Regions from separate parts of the Pantoea rwandensis genome, predicted to be linked through region 3. Evidence: predicted binding sites of a transcription regulator. Region 3 holds the regulator's gene; each other region holds the start of a gene.
The links. The regulator LexA, encoded in region 3, represses DNA repair genes until DNA is damaged. The targets are predictions, from matches to a motif close to TNCTGTATGTACATACAGNA.
Positions count from the first base shown of each region.

Region 1: a site for LexA is predicted at 2,408-2,427, ahead of umuD (translesion error-prone DNA polymerase V autoproteolytic subunit). Genes of this name have one in related genera too.
Region 2: a site for LexA is predicted at 869-888, ahead of sulA (SOS-induced cell division inhibitor SulA). Genes of this name have one in related genera too.

Region 1 covers NZ_CP009454.1:3,040,949-3,048,646, reverse strand. Annotated here, with positions in the region: gene LH22_RS13900 (hypothetical protein) at 1-155, shown strand, start outside; gene LH22_RS13890 (biofilm development regulator YmgB/AriR family protein) at 409-693, opposite strand; gene LH22_RS13885 (hypothetical protein) at 1,174-1,434, opposite strand; gene alaE (L-alanine exporter AlaE) at 1,753-2,190, opposite strand; gene umuD (translesion error-prone DNA polymerase V autoproteolytic subunit) at 2,448-2,870, shown strand; gene umuC (translesion error-prone DNA polymerase V subunit UmuC) at 2,870-4,132, shown strand; gene LH22_RS13865 (DsrE family protein) at 4,286-4,882, shown strand; gene LH22_RS19955 (hypothetical protein) at 4,927-5,997, opposite strand; gene LH22_RS13855 (nucleotidyltransferase domain-containing protein) at 5,994-6,812, opposite strand; gene rtcR (RNA repair transcriptional activator RtcR) at 7,004-7,698, shown strand, end outside.
Region 2 covers NZ_CP009454.1:3,243,730-3,251,427, reverse strand. Annotated here, with positions in the region: gene ompA (porin OmpA) at 1-7, opposite strand, end outside; gene sulA (SOS-induced cell division inhibitor SulA) at 357-848, opposite strand; gene LH22_RS14910 (TfoX/Sxy family DNA transformation protein) at 1,070-1,693, shown strand; gene yccS (YccS family putative transporter) at 1,695-3,833, opposite strand; gene LH22_RS14900 (YccF domain-containing protein) at 3,846-4,289, opposite strand; gene helD (DNA helicase IV) at 4,413-6,467, shown strand; gene LH22_RS14890 (methylglyoxal synthase) at 6,471-6,932, opposite strand; gene LH22_RS14885 (YccT family protein) at 7,000-7,626, opposite strand.
Region 3 covers NZ_CP009454.1:159,874-167,571, reverse strand. Annotated here, with positions in the region: gene ubiA (4-hydroxybenzoate octaprenyltransferase) at 1-191, shown strand, start outside; gene plsB (glycerol-3-phosphate 1-O-acyltransferase PlsB) at 255-2,678, opposite strand; gene LH22_RS00730 (diacylglycerol kinase) at 2,806-3,174, shown strand; gene lexA (transcriptional repressor LexA) at 3,280-3,894, shown strand; gene dinF (MATE family efflux transporter DinF) at 4,021-5,343, shown strand; gene LH22_RS00715 (CsbD family protein) at 5,507-5,719, shown strand; gene zur (zinc uptake transcriptional repressor Zur) at 5,785-6,306, opposite strand; gene traF (conjugal transfer protein TraF) at 6,759-7,698, shown strand, end outside.

The DNA of each region.
Region 1 (7,698 bases), 1.4 Mb from region 3:
AGGATCAACCGCCGAAGGTTTGCTGTGGTTATCAGTTCCTGCCGGGATTCGCTTATGGGCATGGATTACGGATGATCGTTGATGCTGAGACATTGAGCCAGCAGGTTATCGAAGCAGCGGTTACGAATTTTTTGCAATGGGTGAAAGCGGAGTAGCGGGTAACTTAATGGGGTACGGTGTGACTGCCAAAGCCAAAGCCAAAGCCAAAGCCAAAGCCAAAGCCAAAGCCAAAGCCAAAGCCAAAGCCAAAGCCAAAGCATGCGGCATAGGCACTGGCCATCAATGCTTTCTATATCTCATTGAAATGACAGAGATATGGATAAAATCTTTCGTTAAGTTTGTTAACCTGGGCGTTATTTTATCTCTCGATATCAATGGTCAACGATGTGCTTAGTCTTTATCAACACTTTACCAGTTGAAGTATGCCCAGCGTTCCTCTTCCCCGGGTGTCATCCCGACCACGATTTTTAGGGCGTTGAGTAACAGATCGATTTGCAGGGGATCAGAGGCCTTCTGCACTTCAGTGATCAATTGCAAAATCACGGCACCGTTGGTGACTCTCACCCCACGTTGAGTGATTTCACTCGCGGCTGCTTCAATCACAACGGTTTCAGCAGTTGCTTTGTCGCGAAGCGCATCTAAGTGCAGGAAAGACTTCGCGCTATTGGTTGACTGTTGTGTGCTCTGATACATGATTTTATCCCTTATGTCCGCTACTCAGGCGTCACTATGGTCATGCTGTAACATATAACAATCGCAATCTATTGGTAGAGTGCGGATTTTGTACAGGGTGGCATTTCGACTGAGGTCGAAATCACATATGAAATAAATTTAGCGCACTTTGTCAAAATTGGGAGGGCGGAGATCACCAAACATAGTTCTGCCATCGTCTATAAATCTTAATAGACCAATTTATGCTCAAAGGCATCTTCGGTGTTTAGGGCTTTTTATGCGGGTATGCCTTGGGTTGAGTGTGCAACCAACTCATGCTTGATAACTCTGTTGCTTCGTCAGCGGAGTAGAGGAAGAAATATTCTGGCAAATCATTTTGAGGGTGTCGTCCCTGACAGTGTCTCCGGCCGGTATACACTCACGTGTAACCGATGAGGTCATCCGCTTCGTCGTCTTCCGGCCGGAACCGGATTACGTCCTTTGGCTTCAGTTCATCTATCGTTAATTCAGTTCATTGTTCAGGCCAACTAAGGTCTGCAAATAAGGTATTTGCTCCTCGGCGACTGAAGGTGACTCAAAGCTCATTAACCAGCTTCTGGCTTTAGCGATTTGAGTCAATCGGTCAATATTATTCTCTGATTTAGACATCAAACCAAGCTGTGAAAAAAGGTTAGCAACACTGATTTCCTTTCGACATAAAGCAAGGCTTAATGCGGCTTCACCAATGATAATATGGCTTTCTTCATGATCTTGAAATAACACTGAAAATCCTCCATTAGATCGAATTAATGACAACCTCAATTTAAACTTAGACGCTACTTTTAATATTGCATTGCGAATCATCTTAATAGCGTTGGGTGTGGCTTTTTATGATTAATAAAAGCGGAGCTTTCACATCACAACCTGGATTTTTCATCATACTGAATGGATGTTGTTTTTTAATCTAGTGTGAAGCACTGGTTTTAATGATTATTTGAAAATGTATTATTAATATGGTGAAAGTGCCTATTCATCAAAAGGTTAATACATCCTTTCACAAGCTATTCGAATATTTTTCGTTCGCTTCAGCTAGCGAATCATTTAGCTATCCAATGACATCGGCTTTTCTCCGCCCGGCGGCAAACCAAACATGCCCCGCACCCAATTAAGAAACGCGCCATAAGGCCTGCCCAAACACAGCATCATCAACGCAGCACCTAGCGTACCGCGCACCAGTCCACTGCCCGACGCACCGCTAAAAGCAATGATCGCAGCATAGATCGGCACCTGAAAACTCACCAGCGCAATACTGTCCCACAGCAGCTTCGAAACCCGGCCCGATCCTGCACGCTGCATCACCCAATCGCGCCACAATCCGTAAGGGCGGGCAACCGGCACCATCAGAATTGCACCAATTAAACGGGCATGCAGCACCTGGTCCCACGCCATGCCGGCGATCCATCGTTCATTAATCATGCCCGTCGTGGTGAAAAATAAAATCAGCGCAGTGGTATCCGCAATAAAGGCCTTTCGGCGCATGTTTAGGTCTTGAGGTTGAGGCAAAATACATTTCCTATATGAAATCGTGAGACAAAAGCCGTTCAACTCAGCGGCGAACCCTCATTTCACCCTAGCCCAAAACCACCGCAGCACCTCCATCCCGCCGTTAAAACCAGCCAAAACTAAATCTCCTTTCCTGCCAACTGCTTTGCATCATCCCGAAGGATCCCGCTTGATCAAACAACCCGATCAGTAATACTGTATTTATATACAGTATGTTTTCGAAGGCCATCATTATGGTGTTTTATCAACCGGCGGAACTCCGCGCCATCCTCAGTTTGCCCTTGTTTATCAGTCGTGTGCCGTGCGGTTTTCCGTCACCGGCGCAGGACTACGTTGAGCAGCGTATTGACCTCAATGACCTCTGCGTCACACATCCCAGCGCCACTTACTTCATCAAAGTCAGCGGTGACTCGATGATCGAAGGCGGAATCAGCGACGGCGATATGCTGATCGTCGATAGTGCGGAGAAACCCGAGCAGGGTGATGTGGTGGTGGCGGCCATCTCGGGGGAGTTCACGGTGAAGCAGCTGATGCTGAAGCCCTGTCTGCACCTCAAACCGATGAATGCGGCGCACGCCATCATTCCCATTCCCGACCCGGATCAGTTTGAGATCTTCGGTGTCGTTAAACATGTCATCAAGACGCTGAGAAGGTGATGTTTGCGCTGGTGGATGTGAACTCATTCTATGCCTCGTGCGAGACGGTGTTCAGGCCGGATCTCAAAGGTAAGCCGGTGATTGTGTTAAGCAACAACGATGGCTGTGTCATCGCACGTTCGGCCGAGGCCAAGAAGCTGAATATCGGCATGGGCGGCCCCTATTTCAAAATCAAAGATGTGTTGCGTCGCCATAACGTGCATGTATTCAGCTCTAACTATGCGCTCTACGCCGACATGAGTCTGCGCGTGATGACGATACTGGAAGAGATGGCGCCCGCCGTTGAGATCTACTCCATTGATGAGGCGTTTATGAACCTCACGGGCGTGCGGAATTGCCGCGTGCTGGAAGAGTTCGGACGGGAAATCCAGCAGCGGGTGAAACGCGAAACGCATCTGGCGGTGGGGGTGGGGATCGCGCCCACCAAAACCCTGGCCAAGCTGGCCAACCATGCCGCTAAGAAATGGAGTAAAACCGGCGGCGTGCTGGATCTCTCCAACCTTGAGCGACAAAAAAAGTTAATGGCGTTAGTCGATGTGGCCGATGTGTGGGGCGTAGGGCGTCGCATCAGCAAAAAGCTGAATGCCATGGGCATCAATACCGCGCTGGATTTGTCGGAGCAGAGCACCTGGGTGATCCGCAAGCACTTCAATGTGGTGCTGGAGCGCACCGTGCGCGAGCTGCGCGGTGAGCCCTGTCTCGAACTGGAAGAGTTTGCGCCCGTGAAGCAGCAGATTGTCTGCTCACGCTCGTTTGCGGGACGCATCACGGAGTACGCCGACATGCGTGAAGCGGTGTGCAACTATGCTGTGCGCGCCGCCGAAAAATTGCGGGGCGAGCGGCAGTACTGTCGACAGATCGGCGTGTTTATTCGCACCAGCCCGCATGCGGAGGGGGAAATTTTTTACGGTAATCAGGCAATCATTAAAGTGCTGACGCCCACCAACGACAGCCGCGATATTATCCGTGTGGCCACCGAGGCGCTGGATCGCATCTGGCGGGAAGGGCGCCGCTATATGAAAGCAGGGGTGATGTTAGGTGACTTCTTCAGTCAGGGCGTGGCGCAACTCAATTTGTTTGATGACATCCAGCCGCAGGCGAATAGTGAAATGCTGATGCGGGTGATCGATGGCATAAATCAAAGCGGGAAAGGGAAGCTATGGTTCGCCGGGCAGGGAATCCAAAAATCCTGGGCGATGAAGCGTGAGATGTTGTCTCCAGCGTATACCACCCGATACGCAGATCTCCCGGTAGCGAAGTGAATAGGGGTTAGCGCATAACATGAGCCACCGCTTTTCACCGAGCGTTAGGAAATGGCTGAATATGCCCGTATACCTCTGCGATAAGCCGACAAAATGGCAATCCATGCCATACTTGGCAAGGCCGATTTTTCACGATGTCGCGGGGGAAAAGAGATGCGTTCAGTGGTGATTAGCGCAGTTGTCGCAGTAGCGGGTGGGGTATGCGGTGCCTTACTCAGCCAAAATGAAACCCTCTTTGCCGCGAAAGTGAGTGCCCCACCTTCCGATCCCGCCATCAACTGGACTACGCCAGCCATCGCCGGTTACGGCAAAGTGCACTATGACGCCAGCAGCGCATTCCAGCCCAGCAGTGCGCTGAGTAACAAAGTGGTCTTCAAAGTCAGCCGTGGTGCGGAAGAACGCAGTCAGGTTAATCCGGCGTTGGAGCATGTGGCACAAGTGGTGAATACCTATGTGGCGGCCGGTGTGCCGGCAAAGCAGTTAAAATTTGTCGTGGCGGTGAATGGCGAAGCGACGCCCGCGATGCTGGAAAACACTCGCTTTCGACAGCTATTTGGTGTGGATAATCCCAACCTTGCGCTGATATCGGCGCTGGAGCAGCAGGGCGTCAAAGTCACGGTGTGCGATCAGGCTCTGGCCTGGCATCATTACGAACCACAATGGATCGCAGACTCGGTGATCCATACGCCCTCCGCACTCACCACGATGACCACGCTGCAAAATCAGGGGTACGCCTTACTCAGTATGTGATTGCACTTGTGGCTTTGCTGGTTCCTGCACCAACCTCAGCGCCATTATTGCTGCTCCTGCCACATCGGTTGCGCCAGCACCTGCTCACATAATGCCGTCAGTCGCTGAGCCAGCGGTGCATCCATCAACGTTTCGCCCGCCACCCAGGCACCGATCTCCTGTGCGGCGAGGTAATGTTGTGAATGTGCTGGCTGCTGGGTGACCACATGTTGTAAATAGCGCAAGCACGTAATCGGCCCATCTTCATAGGTTGAAATGTCCGGTGTTGGCGCATCACTCAACATGGCGAGCAACATCTGCGCACAGCCTAGCAGGAGTGCATCGTCGTGCTCGCTGGCCAGCGCATCCAGCAACTCACCGTACACCGCACAGTTCACTGCGGTGTATTCAATCATCACGCTGTTGGCGTATCCCGTACGCAATAACCAACCGCGTTGTGCGGCGTTCAATGTGGCAGGCATTCGCTCCATCAGATGCACGCGACCCCAGCCATCGACGCGTTGCATCATGGCGAACCAAACTGCCGTGTACTCCTCTGGATCCAGCATGGTTCGCAGCGCGACCACTGCATAAAGCGTGAGTTCGTCATGCTGCGCCAGCACCTGCAATATCTTCACGGTGCGCTGCTGTGAGAACCATGCGGTCATTGCCATGGCAAACTTCACCACGTTCTGATCCGGGCTGGAGGTCACCAGCCAGATCACCAGCGGATAGAGGTGAACTGCGCTCAGGTTCGCCTGCGGAATGGCTTCCATCAATGCATCGATGTAGTACAACGGCGACTGCTGATTGATCAGCCGATACAGCGCGCGCATATTTTTCTTGCCCGGCGCTGCCAGCACCCGTTGTAACGCAGCGAGGATGGCGGCGGCATCCTCCTCAGCCGGGTTGACGCCGATGTGGTAAATCAGCGTGCCTTCGCCGGCTCCCGGTGCCCAGCGTAACTCGGAGGCCTCTGCCAACGGTTGTGCTGGCAGCACTGTGTTATCCCAGGGCAACGGCTGCGCAGTGTCATAGCTCGGTGCCAGAAGGGTATACAGGGCGCGCTGCCGGGTTTTCCATACCACGGGGAACGCAGAAACCAGTCCTAATGAATGAATCAGTGCGCGCATCATATCTCCTCCTTTACATTGAAATCGGCCATCACGGTGTCGAATAACAGGGCATCCAGTAGCGCGCTGTCCCGGTTGCTGTGCGCCAGTGGCAGCGCCTCTGTCGGGCGATCCAGTTCGGCACGGATAAAGGCGTGCAGTATCGGGCGTCGCGGACCGTACTCCGCCTCCCCGGCGCGCTGCTTCACCGACAGCAATTCAGCGATATCGCGCAGCAGTGGGCCATCCTGCACTGTGCCGTGCAGCAGTTGATCAAAACGCATGGGTGGCGCACCTTTCCCTGCCTCGATCCAGCGAACGGCCAGCAAGGGACGCAGCACGTAGAAGTACTTCTTCAGCCGCACCTCATCGTCCTGCAGATACTGGCGAAAGTTCTTTTGTGCCATGGACAGGTAATGCCAGCGCGCGCTTTCTGCAGAGAAAAAGCGACCGCTCAGTGCATGCAGCTGCGCCATGATGCCGTCGTGCTGGCGATACACGATGGGCGAATCAAGCCAGTCGATCAGCGTTGGGTTGGCGCGTTTTAATAAGCCCAATGCTTTACGCCACTCCCAACCGCACACATCTAACTCGGCATCGATGGGTTTTTCGATCACATCGCGTGGCGACTCCACCCGCAAATACCACGCGGGTTTATGGACATAGAGAAAACGCACATCGTAATCACTGTCGGGGGAGGCAAACCCCCAGCCGCGACTCCCGGATTCGCAGGCGAAGAGAACACGGACTTCATGTTCAGCTTCTATCTGCTGTAACACACTACAGACACGCTCACGCATAACGGCATCAACGCCATGAACTCCTGTGGTTAGTTTCATTTCTTCTTTCCTATTAAAATCTTGAGGTAATAAAGAGATAGCGAATAACGTGCCAAAAATAATAAAACGTCAGATTATCAAATAACTGCATGATTTATAGCGGTTAATTATTTTGGTGTGACATTTCTGATAGCCAGTGGAGGAGAAGTTTTTTATTCTTTAAGATAAGTTTTTATCTTAAGGGATAAAGTGTGAAGCGACGGGTAGTGATAGGTGTTTTAGGCACGCAACTCGACAAACGTGGCAAAAGGCAAAACCGCTGGAGTAAGTGGCGGCCCAGTGTGGCGCTGTGTCAGCATGCCGATTTGCCCGTGGACCGGTTTGAGGTACTGCATCAACCGCTGAATCGCGGCATGGTGGAACAACTGACTGAAGATATCGCGCGCATTTCTCCCCAGACTCAGGTGGTGCCTCATCAAATCAGTCTCGACGACCCCTGGGATTTTGAAGAGGTGTACGGTGCTTTTCTTGATTTTGCTCGCAACTATCCCTTCGATACCGAAAATGAAGAGTATCTGGTCCACATCACCACCGGCTCGCACGTTGCGCAAATATGCTGGTTCCTGTTAACCGAAGCACGCTTTCTGCCTGCTAGCCTGTTACAGACTGGACCGGGGCCGAAGGAGGAGAAATCCCCTCAGGGCGTTTACTCGATTATTGATTTGGACTTGAGTCGCTATACCACTCTGACCAGTCGTTTTCAGCACGAACAACAGAATTCCGTGTCGTTCCTTAAATCAGGCATTGAAACGCGCAGCGCCATTTTTAACGCCCTGATTGAACAAATTGAGCGGGTGGCGCAGCGCTCTGATGCGCCAATGTTGCTAAGCGGGCCGACGGGGGCGGGGAAATCCTTCCTCGCTGAGCGTATCTATCAATTGCGTCT
Region 2 (7,698 bases), 1.2 Mb from region 3:
TTTTCATTTTTGCGCCTCGTTATCATCCAAATAGGCAATGAGCAAAAAGGTTGCTCTTTGTGTTAATCCTTCGCCGGGTCTAAACGCTCGCTTATGACTCTACCGAAAAAACGGAGGTTATTGAGCACCCTGGCGAGATAAAGTCTACAACGAGATTGGAAAGTTACAAGTATGATGTGAGGCCAGCCAGCAAAAAAACAGGGATTTATACACACATATTAACAAATCACATGGCAAAATCTTCGCCAGCGAATTGAGAAAATGCGGCTAAACCATTGTCAAAGCTGGCGGGAAAAGAATCAGTGGCTTAGCAGCATCCTTAAGAAAAAAAAGCGTGAGAAAATTCCTGGTTTTACTTAATGAAACAAATCCGACGGAATTTTTGGCGTATTTGGTTGTCTGGACAAGACGCGATCGTGACCTTGCGGACGCATAATCAAACCCAGTGCTTCACCTTCTGCCGCTGCCATTTCGAGTTCAAACCGTTCTTCATCATTCAATTCGTACGGAATCCAGGCCAAAACCACACTATAATTTCCCGTGCGCAGTGCCTTCACCATACTTTCCACTGTCGTGAGTCGTTCAGATTCGGTGATATGCATACTTTTCTCAAGCGGTAATCCTGACTGCTGCATCCAGTTGCGGTTCAGCTTATGCGCTGGTGTTAACCACAGCTGCCAGCGGGACTGTTCGCTGAGTTGCTTTAACACCGGCAACAGCAGTAACTGCATCATGCCAGGTTGTTCGCTGTAACGTAGTTCAGTAATTCCACCCAGAGAAGGCTGCGTCAGGCTTGAAGAAGCAAAACGTTGAGAACGATCAGCAGGGCCAGAGAATTGAGTACGCATGTTTTAATCACTCAGTAATGAACTGTATGGATGTACAGTAATATCTTCCTGGATAAAGATCAACCTCAATTTCTGAAAACACCTCGCAAATTGTGCACAACGCACACAGCAAATGCTTTTATTCATTGAACAGCTAATGGGTTTTTTCTATCTCCTAACCAGATGAAAAACCAGGATTTTAAGGAATTTTCTCGAATGAGAATTCACGGAAAGGAGCTGTAATGAAAACCAACAATCCACTCGTTAAACAATCCAAAACACAGCTGGCGCCGCTGGGAAAGATCGAATCCCGAACGCAATTTGGTGGCTATGCACTGACAGTAGAAAAGGTCATTTTTGCATATATCAACGAAGACGCGCTTTACCTGCGTGCCAGTGAGGCATTGCAGACTTACCACACCCAACGTGCTCTTGAACCGCTGGTCTATCGCAAACGCGGCATACCGGTGCAACTGAATTACTTCAAGGTGGATGCAAAGCTTTGGCAGGATCCTGAGCAATTATTGCGGTTGTCGGCCAGTGCGCTGCACGCAGCACAGCATGAGTTAGCAAACCGGACAGTGACCTTACGGCTGAAGGATCTGCCTAACCTTAGCCTGCGCATGGAGATGATGCTGCATAAAGTTGGCATCAGTTCAGTGAAAGTGCTGCATGAAATGGGATCGCGCCAAAGCTGGCTCAAACTGCGTGCCGTTAACAAACATATCGGGCTGAAAACGTTAATGGCATTGGAAGGGGCGATTTCCGGACATCACCAGGCAGCATTGCCTGCAGCGATCAGAGATGAGCTCTACGCGTGGTATGTCAAAACGCTCCACCCCAAAAACGCGGTGGAGCAACGTTAACTTAATGGCTGGATAATGTGCGGCGCAGGCGGGCAATTTCTGGCAGCAGGGCAATCAGTAAACCCAACTGCTGCATCACCAGCGGCGCCTGCACGTCCGAACTGTTTTTAATATCACTTAATTGCTGCATCACCTGCTGCTGCATGGCTAATGCCTGCTTGTCGTCAACGCGTTCAATCTGCAACACATCTTCAACAAAACACACTGCATCGTCTAAAACTTTGAGCAATGCGGGATCAGTAAGCTGTTCGCGATGCGCGCCCAGCGCTGAGATGTAGCTCAGGAAAGAGTGATTCAGGCACAGTAACCGGAACGCGTTTTCACGCAGCGGTTGCTGCAGCTTAAGCTCGCTACTCATGTTCGAGACCACCGATGCTAATTCCGCATCGGCATTATGAGCATCACGGCGCGCCACACGATAAGCCAGACGATTATCTTTGCCCTGATGATATTGTTCCAGGATAGCATCGAGATAACGACAATTGGCATTCAGTGTGCGATCCGCCACGGCGCTAATTTTGCGAAAACGCCAATCGGGCCAGACAAATGCCACTGCCAGCCAGGCCAGTCCGCAACCTAACAGTGTGTCAACAATGCGCGGCAACGCCACCTCAAAGCCTTCGCCCAGCAGGTTAAAGCAGAGCAGTACCAGCAAGGTGATGAACAGTGTGGCTTGCGCATACTGAATCTGACGAAAGGCAAAAAACAGCACGCCACTTAGCACGATGAGAATCAGTTGCCCTTCAATAGAGGGCACTAACCACAGTACCGGTAAGCCAATAGCGATACCCGCTAATGTTCCACCAATACGTAAGGCGAGCCGGCGGCGAGTGGCATTGTAGTTAGGCTGGCAGACAAACAGACTGGTGAGCAAAATCCAGTAGCCGCGATGAAGACCGGTAATCTGAATAAAAGCGTAGCCCACGCAAAGCACGAAGGACATGCGTACAGCATGGCGGAATAGTGCTGAACCTGGACTCAGATGACGGCTTAGCCGTAACCGGATATCCGCCCATCCGCTCAGCCCTTCACGCGAAAGATGGTTATCTGCTGAGGCAGGTGGTTCGGCCAGCGCTTGTTCAGACTCAATCGAGGCCAGTTGCGCATCAATCGCACGCAGATTACGCAGCAGCCAAAATAGCGCGCGGATGTGAGAATCCTCGGGATCATTCTGTTGCAATCGTTCCAAAGCCGTTTCCAGCCGGGAGAAGGTGCGCTCAAAACTGCTGTCATGATGCCATGGCTGGCGTAGCAGGATGCTCTCAGCCAGCTTGCGACAGGCTTGAGCTTGCATATTCAACAGGCGCTGAAAGCGGAACAGCACCTCGTTATAGCGCCAGTCATCACGCAGCAGGTGATATTGCAGATGGGATGAGCTGGCGCGTTCGTGAATATCCTGCGCGACGAAATAGTAGTGCAAACTGCGACGTGTGCTGCGCGATCCACGGTCGCCTCGCAAGCGACTCTGAATGGTGGTTTTCGTCTGATTGAGTTGCGCCACCAACTGGCTGTTCACCATCGCCGTGGCAATGGTACTGGCATCATCCTGTTCACCAGCATCGGGATCGAACAAATTAGCCTTGGCCTCCAGATAACTCGCCAGCTGAGAAAAGCTGGCCGCCAGTTGCTCCTGCACCGGCCGCACCGGGAAAATCAAATGACCGATAAATGTCAGCAGGTTGTACCATAGCGCACCAATCAATAGCAGAGCGGGCTGCATCCACCATTGAGGGAATAAGCCAATACCCAACATGGTATAAACCGCAATGAGCAGCGCACCAAATGCGATAGTGGCATAGCGCTGCCCCAGAGCGCCAAGCAAAATGAAGCCCCAGCTCGAGAGCGCCAAACCGATGGTAAAGGCCCACGGATAGGGAAACAGCAACTCAACCGATACCGAAGCGATGCAGAAACAGACCAGCGTAATCATCAGATTGCGCAGGCGGCCAGTCCATCGATCATCCAGATCGGCCAGCGCAGCCGCCACCACGCCGAGCGTCAATGGAATGGTCCACTCTATTTGCTGCAGCCACCAGGGAACGGCGGCGCACCCTGCCAGCGCAAAGAAGATGCGCAATAAATAACGCAGGCTGCTATTGAACAAATAGCGTCGCCATCCCGGCATCGCGTTCAGAAGCATCAATCGTCCGCCTTAGTATCGACGACGCGCATTCGCTTCACGCGCAGCCTGAGCCTCTTCCACCGAGACCACACGGCGGCCTACGGGCCAGAGTGCGATAGCGGCAATTTTGAAGTTAGCGATACCGACGGGGATACCGATGATGGTCAGGCATTGGATGATGCCGGCTGAAATATGCATCAGACACAGCCACCAGCCGAAAAACACCAGCCAGAAAATGTTGAGGAAGGTTCCGCCCGCATTCAGCACGTGGCTTTTACTGTCAGGGCGCAGCACATCGACATGCACCGCTTCATTACCAAAGGGCAGAAGTGAAAGTTTAGTGATTTCCCAACAAGATCGCGTTAAAGGCAGGGTAAAGATAAGCACAATGCTGACAAGCGTGGCAAACAGCCAGCTTAGCGTGGTGAACACGCCACCCAAAACGAAGTTAAGAATATTCAATACGGTGCGCATAACACGATTTTCCTTTTGCAATCCGCAATATGTGTCGCCCAGTTTAACGTGTTTTAGGGCTGGAGCGCCAAGGGTCTGACAGGTAAACTGCGCGATAATTGAATTCCACAAGACGGTGCGGACATGGAACTGAAAGCAACATCAATGGGCAAACGTCTGGCTCAGCATCCTTATAATCGGGTGCGTCTGCTGGCCGCTGGCGTGGAAGTCAGTGGCGATCGTCACGAATATCTTATCCCGTTCAATCAGTTAATCAGCATTGCCTGTAAACGCGGCATGGTTTGGGGAGAGCTGGAATTTCACTTGCCAGAAGATAAGGTTGTACGCCTGCACGGCACGGAATGGCAGGAGACGCAGCGTTTCTTCCACTACTTGCAGCATGCCTGGCAGCAGTGGAGCCAGGAGATGAGCGAAGTCAGTGCACAAGTCTTGATGGCTCTGGAACAGGAGATCATCGCCTTCACGCAACAGGATCGCTGGTTAAAGCGCAGCGAACTGGCTACGGTAAAAGAGAGCATTCAACGCCAATTTTCCGCCTTACCGTTGCCACTCTCACGCATGAATGAGTTCGATAATTGCCGTGCGCGCTGGCAGTTTTGCCAGCAGTGGTTAGAGCAAGGTGAAACCGCCATTCGCCAGCGCAACCGTGAATGGACGACGAAGGTCATCAAGGACTACCACGAATTTTTCTCCACTGTCGAAACCACGCCGCTCAACGCTTCCCAGTGCGAAGCGGTGGTCAACGGTGAAGACGCCTTGCTGGTGCTGGCCGGTGCGGGAAGTGGTAAAACCTCGGTGCTGGTGGCACGCGCCGGCTGGTTGTTGAAACGCAAGCTGGCACAGCCGGAGCAGATTCTGTTGCTGGCGTTTGGTCGCCAGGCGGCCGAAGAGATGAACGAGCGTATTCAGCAGCGCTTAGGTGAGAGTGCGATTCAGGCGCGAACGTTTCACGCGCTGGCATTGCACATCATCCGCGAAGGCAGCAATAAGCAGCCGGTGATCAGCAAGCTTGAAAGTGACAGCAAGGCGCGGCGGCAACTGCTGATCGACACCTGGCGCGAACAGTGTAATAGCAAAAAAGCGCAGGCGAGCGGTTGGCGCCAATGGTTACAGGAGGAACTGGCGTGGGAGGTCGCTGAAGGCCCATTCTGGCAGGATGACAAGTTGGCGCAACGGCTGGCCTCACGCATGGAGCGCTGGCTGGGGCTGATGCGTATGCACGGCGGTGCGCAGGCCGCCATGATTGCCGATGTGCCAGAAGAGTATCGCGATAATTTCAGTAAACGCGTGAAACTGATGGCCCCGCTATTAAAAGCCTGGAAGGGTGCGTTGAAAGAAGAGGGGGCAGTCGATTTCTCCGGGCTGATCCATCAGGCGATTGCCATTCTCGAAAAAGGGCGCTTTATCAGTCCGTGGAAGCATATTCTCGTGGATGAGTTTCAGGATATCTCGCCACAGCGCGCCGCTTTATTGACTGCGTTACGTCAGCAGAATAAGCGCACCAGTTTGTTCGCGGTGGGCGATGACTGGCAAGCAATATATCGTTTCAGCGGTGCCGAGATGAGTCTGACCAAGGCTTTCCACCACTACTTTGGAGACGGCGATCGCTGTGTGCTGGACACCACCTATCGTTTCAATGATCGCATCGGTGAGATTGCCAACCGCTTTGTGCAGCAGAATCCCCATCAGCTGCGCAAGCCGCTCAACAGTCTGAGCAAGGGGAATAAGAAGTCAGTCACGCTGCTGCCGCAGGAGCAACTGGAACCGTTGCTGGATAAATTAAGTGGCTATGCGAAACCGGAAGAGCGCGTGCTGATGCTGGCGCGCTATCACCATTTGCGTCCGGGCATCCTCGATAAAGCGAAAACACGCTGGCCGAAATTGCAGATCGATTTCATGACCATCCATGCCAGCAAAGGGCAGCAGGCTGATTTTGTTATTATGCTGGGGCTGCATGAGGGGCGCGATGGCTTCCCCGCTGAGGCACGTGAATCGATTATGGAAGCGGGATTATTACCCCAGCCGGAAGATTTCCCGGATGCTGAAGAGCGGCGCTTAGCCTATGTGGCCATTACCCGTGCACGTCAGCAGGTGTGGATGCTGTTTGATAAAGATCGGCCTTCCGTTTTTGTCGAACACTTCCGCGAATTGGGCGTGCCGCAAAGTCGGAAGGCCTGAACACTACGCTTTAAGGCGGTCGGCAAGATAGCGCTGATAATCGGGGATTTGGATCTCAAACTGCTGGGCAAACATCGGTGCCTGAATAATGAAATCTGCGGTGGCGCGATTGGTCGCCACCGGGATATTCCACACGGTGGCCAGACGTAACAGGGCTTTGACATCGGGATCGTGCGGCACCGCATTTAACGGATCCCAAAAGAAGAACAACACATCGATTTTCCCTTCGGAAATTAAAGCCCCCACTTGCTGATCGCCGCCCATCGGGCCGCTTAGCATGGCGTTGACGTCTAAACCGGTGTGGCGATTAATCAGATTACCGGTGGTGCCGGTGGCATAGAGCACATGCGGTTGCAGCGCGCTCTGGTTGGCTTTGACCCACTCCAGTAGTGTTGCTTTGCAGTGATCGTGGGCAACGAGGGCAATGTGTTTCTGAACGTTAAGGGTACGAACGGTCTGCTCCATAGGGCTTCCTGTTTCTTCTCATGCATTAATTTTAAGGCATGAGTTTACCCCTGACATTTCAACACTATCAACTTGCGCGTAAGGTTTTCATCCAACTGATAAATCTCAGGCGTGTAGCAGCATCAAAACGCTGAAACCACTGTTGCAGATAAGGTAACTCCCCCGCATCCTGCCAGGCAAAATCGAGACTCATCTGGGCATCCGACGCACTCACCGATTGCAGCGCAAAGCGAGGAACCGATGCCGCCTGGGCAGTACGGTTATAATTCAACATGGCCTTTTCCAGATCGCTATCACTACCCAGTGGTAAGCGATCGCGCACGCTGGTGATTTCATTGCCTCGTTCATCAACTAGCTGGAAATTGAGCGCCTTATCGAACGTGCTGCGTTCCCGGCGGTTGGCCAAAGCGGGTAAACGAATCGCGACTGAAGTGGCGCTGGCATTGAACGTGACGATCATCGGCACCGACTGAAAATGCGTGGCATCCGCACAAGGTTTTTCAACGCGAAACAGGAATTGATGCTGCCCACGCTCCAGCTCCAGGCTGTCCGCGCCTTTCAGCAACGAGCCTGAGATTTTGCGACCATCGAGCACCAGCAAATCGATTTCAGGATCGAGTTTCAGGGTGATGGCATGGCAGGATGCCGATACGAGTAACACGAGTAAACTCGTAACAGCCAAAGACAGCTTCATTTCAACTCCCGGAGGATGGGGATTAAGGGTGATGTGTAGCAAATTATTACATTATGGCAGTAAATTTACATT
Region 3 (7,698 bases):
TGTTGCATCTGAACGGTGCGTTTTACTGGTCACTGCTGGTGGCGGGCGGCTTCTTTGTGTATCAACAAAAGCTGATTGCTCAACGTGAACGCGATCCTTGCTTCCAGGCCTTTCTGAATAATAACTATGTTGGGCTGGTGCTGTTTATCGGCGTACTTCTCAATACTCAGCCATTTATTGACCTGTTTTAAGTGGTTAATGCCATAAAAAAGGCGACCCGTTGAGGGTCGCCTTTCTGTTTTTGATGCCCGACGTTATTCGTGGGCTACAGCGCTTTCAATAGTCAAACGGACATCACCGGTCACCAGCTCTGCCAGCATCTGCCACATAATGTGGGTGCGTTCCGCATCGGCATCGCCTGAATCACTGATGTAGCCTTCATCACGCAGTGACAGCACCAGCGCGGTAAATACCGCTTTGTCGAAGAACTCTGGCGCATTAATGCCATGCAACACAGACAAACGCTGCGCCAGCGTGCGGCTCTCTTTCTCCAGCGTGCCGCGGTTAATCGTCGGCTTGGCACTCAGAATGGCGAAGGTGATGGCAAAACGCTGCAACGTTTCACGGATACCGGCAGCCAGCAATTGCAGCGAGCGGTGACGCACTGGATTCATGCGTAACTGCCCATCATGCTCGGTAATCAGGCCTTGTCGTGCCATCTCAGCACAGAGGGCATTCAGCACGCCTGGCAGCTCGGCGTTATCCCAGCGCAGGAACAGCTCACTCTTCAGCATCGGGTAAACCAGACTCACCTGACGCAGCAGCTCCGCCTCACTGATCTCACGATGCTGCTGCACAATAGCGGCAATCAGCGATGGCATGACCAGCATGTGGTGGATGTTGTTGCGGTAGTAGGTCATCAGGACGGCCTGCTCGCGCGGCAGAATGATGATATCGCCAATGTTGTCTTGTTCCGTCTCGAACTTGTTCATGCCCATGGCGTGATCAAGCAGCGCTTCAGCACTCATCTCCGGCACAGTCGCTTCCGGCGAATAAGGCACGTTACGCAGCAGCTGGGTATAGCATTCCAGTTGCTCAATCAACTGCTCACGCGTCAGAGAACGCTGACGAGAAGCCAGCAACGCGGTGACGCACAGGTTCATGGCGTTGGCTGCACCGGCTTCGTTAATGCGCACCATCAGACGTGCCGCAATATCATTCACGGTCGGCGTCATCCATGCCGGACGCTGCGGTTCAATCGGATCGATCGCATCACGCCATTCCGGCACGTTTTTGTTCAGATAGTTCATCAACGGCAGGGGTTCGCCGAAGTTAACGTAGCCCTGGCCAAGATTGCGCAGTTTACGTAACCCGCGCACCATCTGCAGGAAACTCTCTTTCTCTTTGGCCGCGCCACGTAACTCTTTGGCGTAAGTACCCACTTCCATGACGTGTTCATAGCCGATGTAGATCGGAACAAACGTAATCGGACGGCTACCGCCGCGCAACATGGCTTGCAACGTCATCGACAGCGTGCCGGTTTTAGGATCCAGCAGTCGGCCCGTGCGTGAGCGCCCGCCTTCAACGAAATACTCGACTGAATATCCGCGGCTGAACAACTCGCCCAGGTATTCACGGAACACCGTGGAATAGAGTTTGTTGCCCTTGAAGGTACGACGGATAAAGAAAGCGCCCAGGCGACGGAAAATCGGACCCGCTGGCCAGAAGTTCAGGTTGATGCCGGCCGCGATGTGTGGCGGCACCAGGCCCTGATGGTAGAGCACGTAAGAGAGCAGTAAATAGTCCATGTGACTGCGATGGCAGGGCACATACACAATTTCGTGGCCATCTTGCGCCAGCTGACGCACACGCTCGCCACCGTTGACGTTGATGCCCTGATAAAGACGGCTCCACAGCCAGCCCATCACGCGGTCTGTGACGCGAATGGCCTCATACGAGAAGTTCGCTGCGACCTCTTCCATCATCTCAACGGCATTCTGCTGGGCTTTCTCGTGCGAGATTTTTTTGCTGCGCGCTTCATCTTCAACCGCTTTTTCAATCGCTTTGGATTGCAGCAGCTTATTGAACAGATCCTGACGTGCGGGCAGACGTGGCCCGACTGCAGCCAGACGCTGACGCGCGAAGTGAATGCGTGCCACGCGTGCCAGCTTCTGGGCAATCGACTTATCGGTGCCGTGCTCTGTCGCCATCTGGCGCAGGGAAACGGTTGGCGAGAAGCGCACAAAGCTGTCACGTCCGTGCCACAAAATGGCGAAGAATTTCTCTACACCATTAAGGATGCGCAGATGCGGCGTATCTTCACCCTGGATTTCACGTCCTGGCGCACGACCAAACATGACCGCAACCGGTAACATCTGGACGTCGAGATTCGGATTACTGCGGTGCAAATCGAGGTAGTCGTGGAATAGCTTCACCGACTCAGGATTGGCAACGAAATAGGGGAATACGCGTGGGCCATCGTGAATAAACACGTGACGCGGCAATAGCGTGCCGTCGATCTCCAGCGGAGCCAGCGGATCGGGCAGATCATGTTTCAGGCACTGCGCCCGGAGAGTGAGCAGGTCAGCCTTTGAATCATAAGGCAAAACATACATCACTGGACGCGTCGGATCGATCCCGTGTTCTGAGACAGGATCGGTCGGAATGACCTTACTCTTTACCAAAAAAGAGAGTGGTAAATTCAATAGTTTGTAATAAAGTTTACGCCAACCTGACATAGACAACTTAAAGCCTCTTGTTAGCAAAGCGCGGCAAGCATACCAGAAAGTGCAACGAAGATCTGTGGCTTACACGACCTCAAACAGCCCACATATTGACGCCAAATCACATCAAGGGTTCCAAAGCATGGCAAATAACGTCACCGGTATTCAAAGAATAGTGAATGCAGCCGGTTATTCCTGGCAGGGCTTGCGCGCCGCCTGGCAACATGAAGCCGCATTTCGTCAGGAAGCCATTGCCGCACTGGTGGCGATTGTGGTGGCCTGCTGGCTGGATGTTGATGCGATTTCCCGTGTGCTGATGATTGGCTCCGTGGTGCTGGTGATCATCGTTGAAATCCTGAATAGCGCCATCGAAGCGGTGGTGGACCGCATTGGGCAAGAGCGCCATCCTTTAGCCGGACGAGCAAAAGATATGGGCTCAGCGGCGGTATTGCTGGCTATCTTACTGGCTCTGTTTGTCTGGATCGCGCTGCTCTGGTCGCATTTGCGATAGGTATTCCAGAATCTTCAAACCGCTGATTTTTCCCTCTGTTTTGGTTTTCATTTCGCCAATACCTGTATATACTCACAGCGACTGTATAAACAACCAGGGGGCGGGATGAAAGCGTTAACCACCAGGCAGCAACAGGTCTATGATCTGATTCGCGACCACATTAACCAGACCGGCATGCCGCCAACGCGTGCGGAAATTGCTGCGCAACTGGGTTTTCGCTCGCCCAATGCTGCGGAAGAACACCTGAAAGCACTGGCGCGTAAAGGCGTCATCGAGATTGTATCCGGCGCATCTCGCGGCATCCGCCTGCTAATGGAAGAAGAAGTCTCCGAAGGGTTACCGCTGATCGGTCGCGTGGCCGCCGGTGAGCCGCTGCTGGCGCAAGAGCACATCGAAGCGCACTATCAGGTTGATGCCAATCTGTTTAAACCTACCGCTGATTTCCTGCTGCGCGTGAGTGGTATGTCGATGAAAGACATCGGGATTATGGATGGCGACTTGCTTGCAGTGCATAAAACTCAGGAAGTCCGTAATGGTCAGGTTGTGGTGGCGCGTATTGATGATGAAGTGACCGTCAAGCGCTGGAAAAAGCAGGGTGCCATTGTGCATTTGCTGCCAGAAAACACCGAATTCCAGCCAATTGTAGTCGATACCCGTGAGCAGGCTCTGACCGTTGAAGGTCTGGCTGTGGGTATCGTACGTAACGGCGAATGGCTTTAATCTCTCGTTGAATTCCCCCGCTGCGGTTGGTCACTGTACTGACCGCAGTCTGATACACTGATTTTCCTCCTCAGGCTGATTGCCGGTTAATGGTCCGATTGGCCAGCGCAACAATGGAACGGGCGAATGCGGCTGTTTTCCTCTTCAGATAAAGCATTGTGGCGGCTGGCGCTGCCGATGATTCTCTCCAATATTACCGTTCCGCTGCTCGGTGTCGTCGATACGGCAGTGATTGGCCATCTCGATAGTCCCATTTACCTCGGTGGCGTGGCGGTAGGTGCAACGGCGACCAGTTTCATCTTTATGTTGCTGCTGTTCCTGCGCATGAGCACCACGGGTTTGACTGCGCAGGCGTTTGGCGCGAACGATAAAACCGCCCTGGCGCGGGCGTTGACGCAACCTCTGTTGATCGCTCTGGTGGCGGGCGTGCTGTTTTTATTACTGCGCGCGCCCTTCAGTTTGGTCGCAGCCTCATTAATGGGCGGCAGCCCGGAAGTGCAGCACCAGGCACAAATTTTTATCAACATTCGCTGGCTTAGCGCACCGGCGACCTTAGCCAATCTGGTGATTTTAGGCTGGTTGCTCGGCGTGCAATATGCGCGAGCGCCGATGGTGCTGCTCATTGTCGGTAACCTGGTGAATATCCTGCTCGATCTCCTGTTTGTGCTGAAGCTTCACTGGGGCGTTGCGGGTGCGGCGGCGGCAACGGCGGTGGCAGAGTACGTCACGCTGGGAGTGGGGTTATGGATGGTGGTACGTGTGCTTAAGTTGCGTGGCATTTCTTTCAATCTGCTAAAACAGAGTTGGCGTGGTGATGCGGCACGCCTGTTCCGGCTCAACCGCGACATCATGCTGCGTTCGCTTATGGTGCAAATCTGTTTCGCGTCACTCACCTTGCTGGGCGCGCGTTTAGGGCCAGATGTTGTTGCGGTGAATGCCGTACTGCTGATGTTCCTGACGTTTACGGCCTATGCGCTGGATGGTTTTGCCTATGCCGTGGAGGCCTGCTCCGGTGAAGCGGTGGGAGCACGAGATCGCAGTCGCTTATTACTGATTTGGCATGCTGCCTGCCGTCAGGCCGGTATCGTTGCCCTGGCGTTCGCCGCCATCTATGCGGTAACCGGCCCTCAAATTGTGGCGTTGCTCACCTCGCTTGAGCCACTGCGAGAGATGGCCGATCGTTATCTTGGCTGGCAGGTGATTCTGCCGCTGATCGGTGTCTGGTGTTATCTGCTGGACGGTATGTTTATCGGCGCCACGCGTGGGCGTGAAATGCGCAACAGCATGGTGATGGCGGCAGTGGGTTATGGGCTTGCCTTACTGACACTCCCGTGGCTCGGTAATCACGGCTTATGGCTGGCGGTGACGGTGTTTCTTGCCTTGCGCGGCTTGACGCTCTGGTGGATGTGGCGACGTCACTGGCGACACGACAGCTGGTTCACTGTTTGAATAAGCGAAGCGTAACCTACAGATTATTCTGTATTTTTTGCGTAATCCTATCTGGCTACTATAATTATCTCAAACGGCGCAATTGAGTAGCGCGTTGTGTGGGTGATTTCCTGATTTATTAGGAGAACATCGCATCTCACTCAGGATGATGTGGAGGATTATGATGAACAAAGACGAAGCGAGCGGTAACTGGAAGCAGTTTAAAGGGAAAATGAAAGAGAAGTGGGGCAAGCTGACGGATGACGATATGACGGTCATCGAAGGTAAACGCGATCAGCTTGTGGGTAAAATTCAGGAACGCTACGGCTATGCGAAAGACCAGGCCGAAAGTGAAGTGAAAGACTGGGAAAGTCACAATAAAGATTACCGCTGGTAACCGAAATTAAGGAAGATGCTCCTACCCCGCCGATCACCCGTCGGCAAGGCACAAGGAAGTGCCACTCACCCTTTTCTCACTCTCTTTTTCGTATCAATCTCATGATCGTGATCGCAGCTATCGTGATGATTGCACGCTGCGACTTCTGCGCAGTTCTCGCACAAACCATGGGCTTCAATAACCGTGTGGCGCAGTGAGAATCCGGCCTGATCGGCCAATCCCGAAATAATCTTTTCTACGCCGTGTGCGTGTTTTTCACTGACTGCCGCACAACCATCACACACCAGCATCACCGAAGTATGCGCAGGCTCGTCGAAATGGTGGCAAACCACATAGCTGTTATTCGATTCAACACGATGAATAAAACCCTGCTCCAACAGAAAATCCAACGCGCGGTAAATGGTCGGAGGTTTAGCCTGTGGCTCGCTGATGCGGAGTTGATCCAGCAGATCATAAGCACTGATCGAACCATTCTGCTCAGCCATTAAACGCAGCACTTCAGCGCGTTGAGTGGTCAGGCGCACGCCGCGGTCAAGGCAAAGGGATTCTGCCTGAGTAAGCAGTTGTGCGGGCGTGAGGTTTGACATAAGTGTTCTCCAGGTTGCAGGCGATGTTATTTTATCACACAAACTTTTACCCTGCTGTGATTGCTTTTTACCCGGTTAAAGTCCAGGAAAAATCTCGTTAATCAATAAATTAACTTAACCTTCCTGTTGTGCTGATAAAACCGCTCATTTCAGACCCTACATTAGATCAGTCATATAGCGTAATTATCACGCTATTTTTGCTTTGCAACTCACCGGGTTAGCGTCTAAGGTTCAAAAGGTCTTAAGTAATATCTGGCATCAATTTAGGCTTTGTTCATTTTTCTGCATAACTAAACAGCAGAATGGTGTGGTTGTATCCAATTCTGCGAACAGCAGTGCTATTTCCTTTTAATTCACAGCAATGATGCGTTAGCCAGGGTTCAGAATAGCGGCTAACTAAACTGTTTCGTTTCTGAGTTATTCAGCGACATTTCAAAGGTGATGGCAGGCTCATGGTGAAGACATTATTCAGGCACAAAAAAGTAGCTTATCTTGTTGGTTTGAATGCAGTATTTCTTTCTTCTTCAGCTCTGGCAGCAGGTACATGGTATGACGCGCGTAACGATGCCATGGGTGGCACCGGCGTCGCTTCGTCAACCTGGAGTTCAGCGGTGCTGGCTAACCCGGCATTGATGACCAAAGCCAAACCTGAAGATAACGTCAGCGTCATATTCCCTTCAGCCGGTGTACAGGTTACCGACAAAGACAAATTAATTAACAAAGTTGATGACATCACGGACAGTGTTGATCGTTATAAACAACTGATAGATGATTTCGATTTTGCTGATTATCTCAGAGGTTACCCGGAGCTGAAGGCTGCGGCAGGCGATATGGCCAATCAGCTTCAAGATTTGAAAGGTAATAAAGCTAACGGCACTGCGGGAGTCGCTTTTGCCGTCACTGTTCCAAACGATACGCTGCCCTTTGCCTTTATTACTAAAGCCTACGGCACGGCACATGTGCGCGCCAATGTGGTTGATAGCGACATCACCTATCTGCGTGGTGTCGCGGATGGGAGCATCACGCCAAGGCCGGGCGATCAGGATAACCTGCGTTCGAGCGGCAATGGCCTTGCGGCGTTAGTCACCGATTATGGCGTCTCCGTTGCACATGAATTTGATGTCGCTGGCCATCCGGTTTCTGTGGGCGTGACACCAAAGCTGCAAAAAACCTGGCTGTATAACTACACCGCCAGTATTTATAACTTTGATAAAAGTGATATCAACAACAGCCAATACCGCAGTTCCGATACCGGCTTCAACATTGATGCAGGCATCGCGACCGACTTTGGTGAGCATTGGACGTTGGGTGTGACAGGGCAGAACCTGATCTCACGCGACATCGACACCAAAACAGTGGAAGGCTACCGCGATACCTATCAAATCCGTCCGC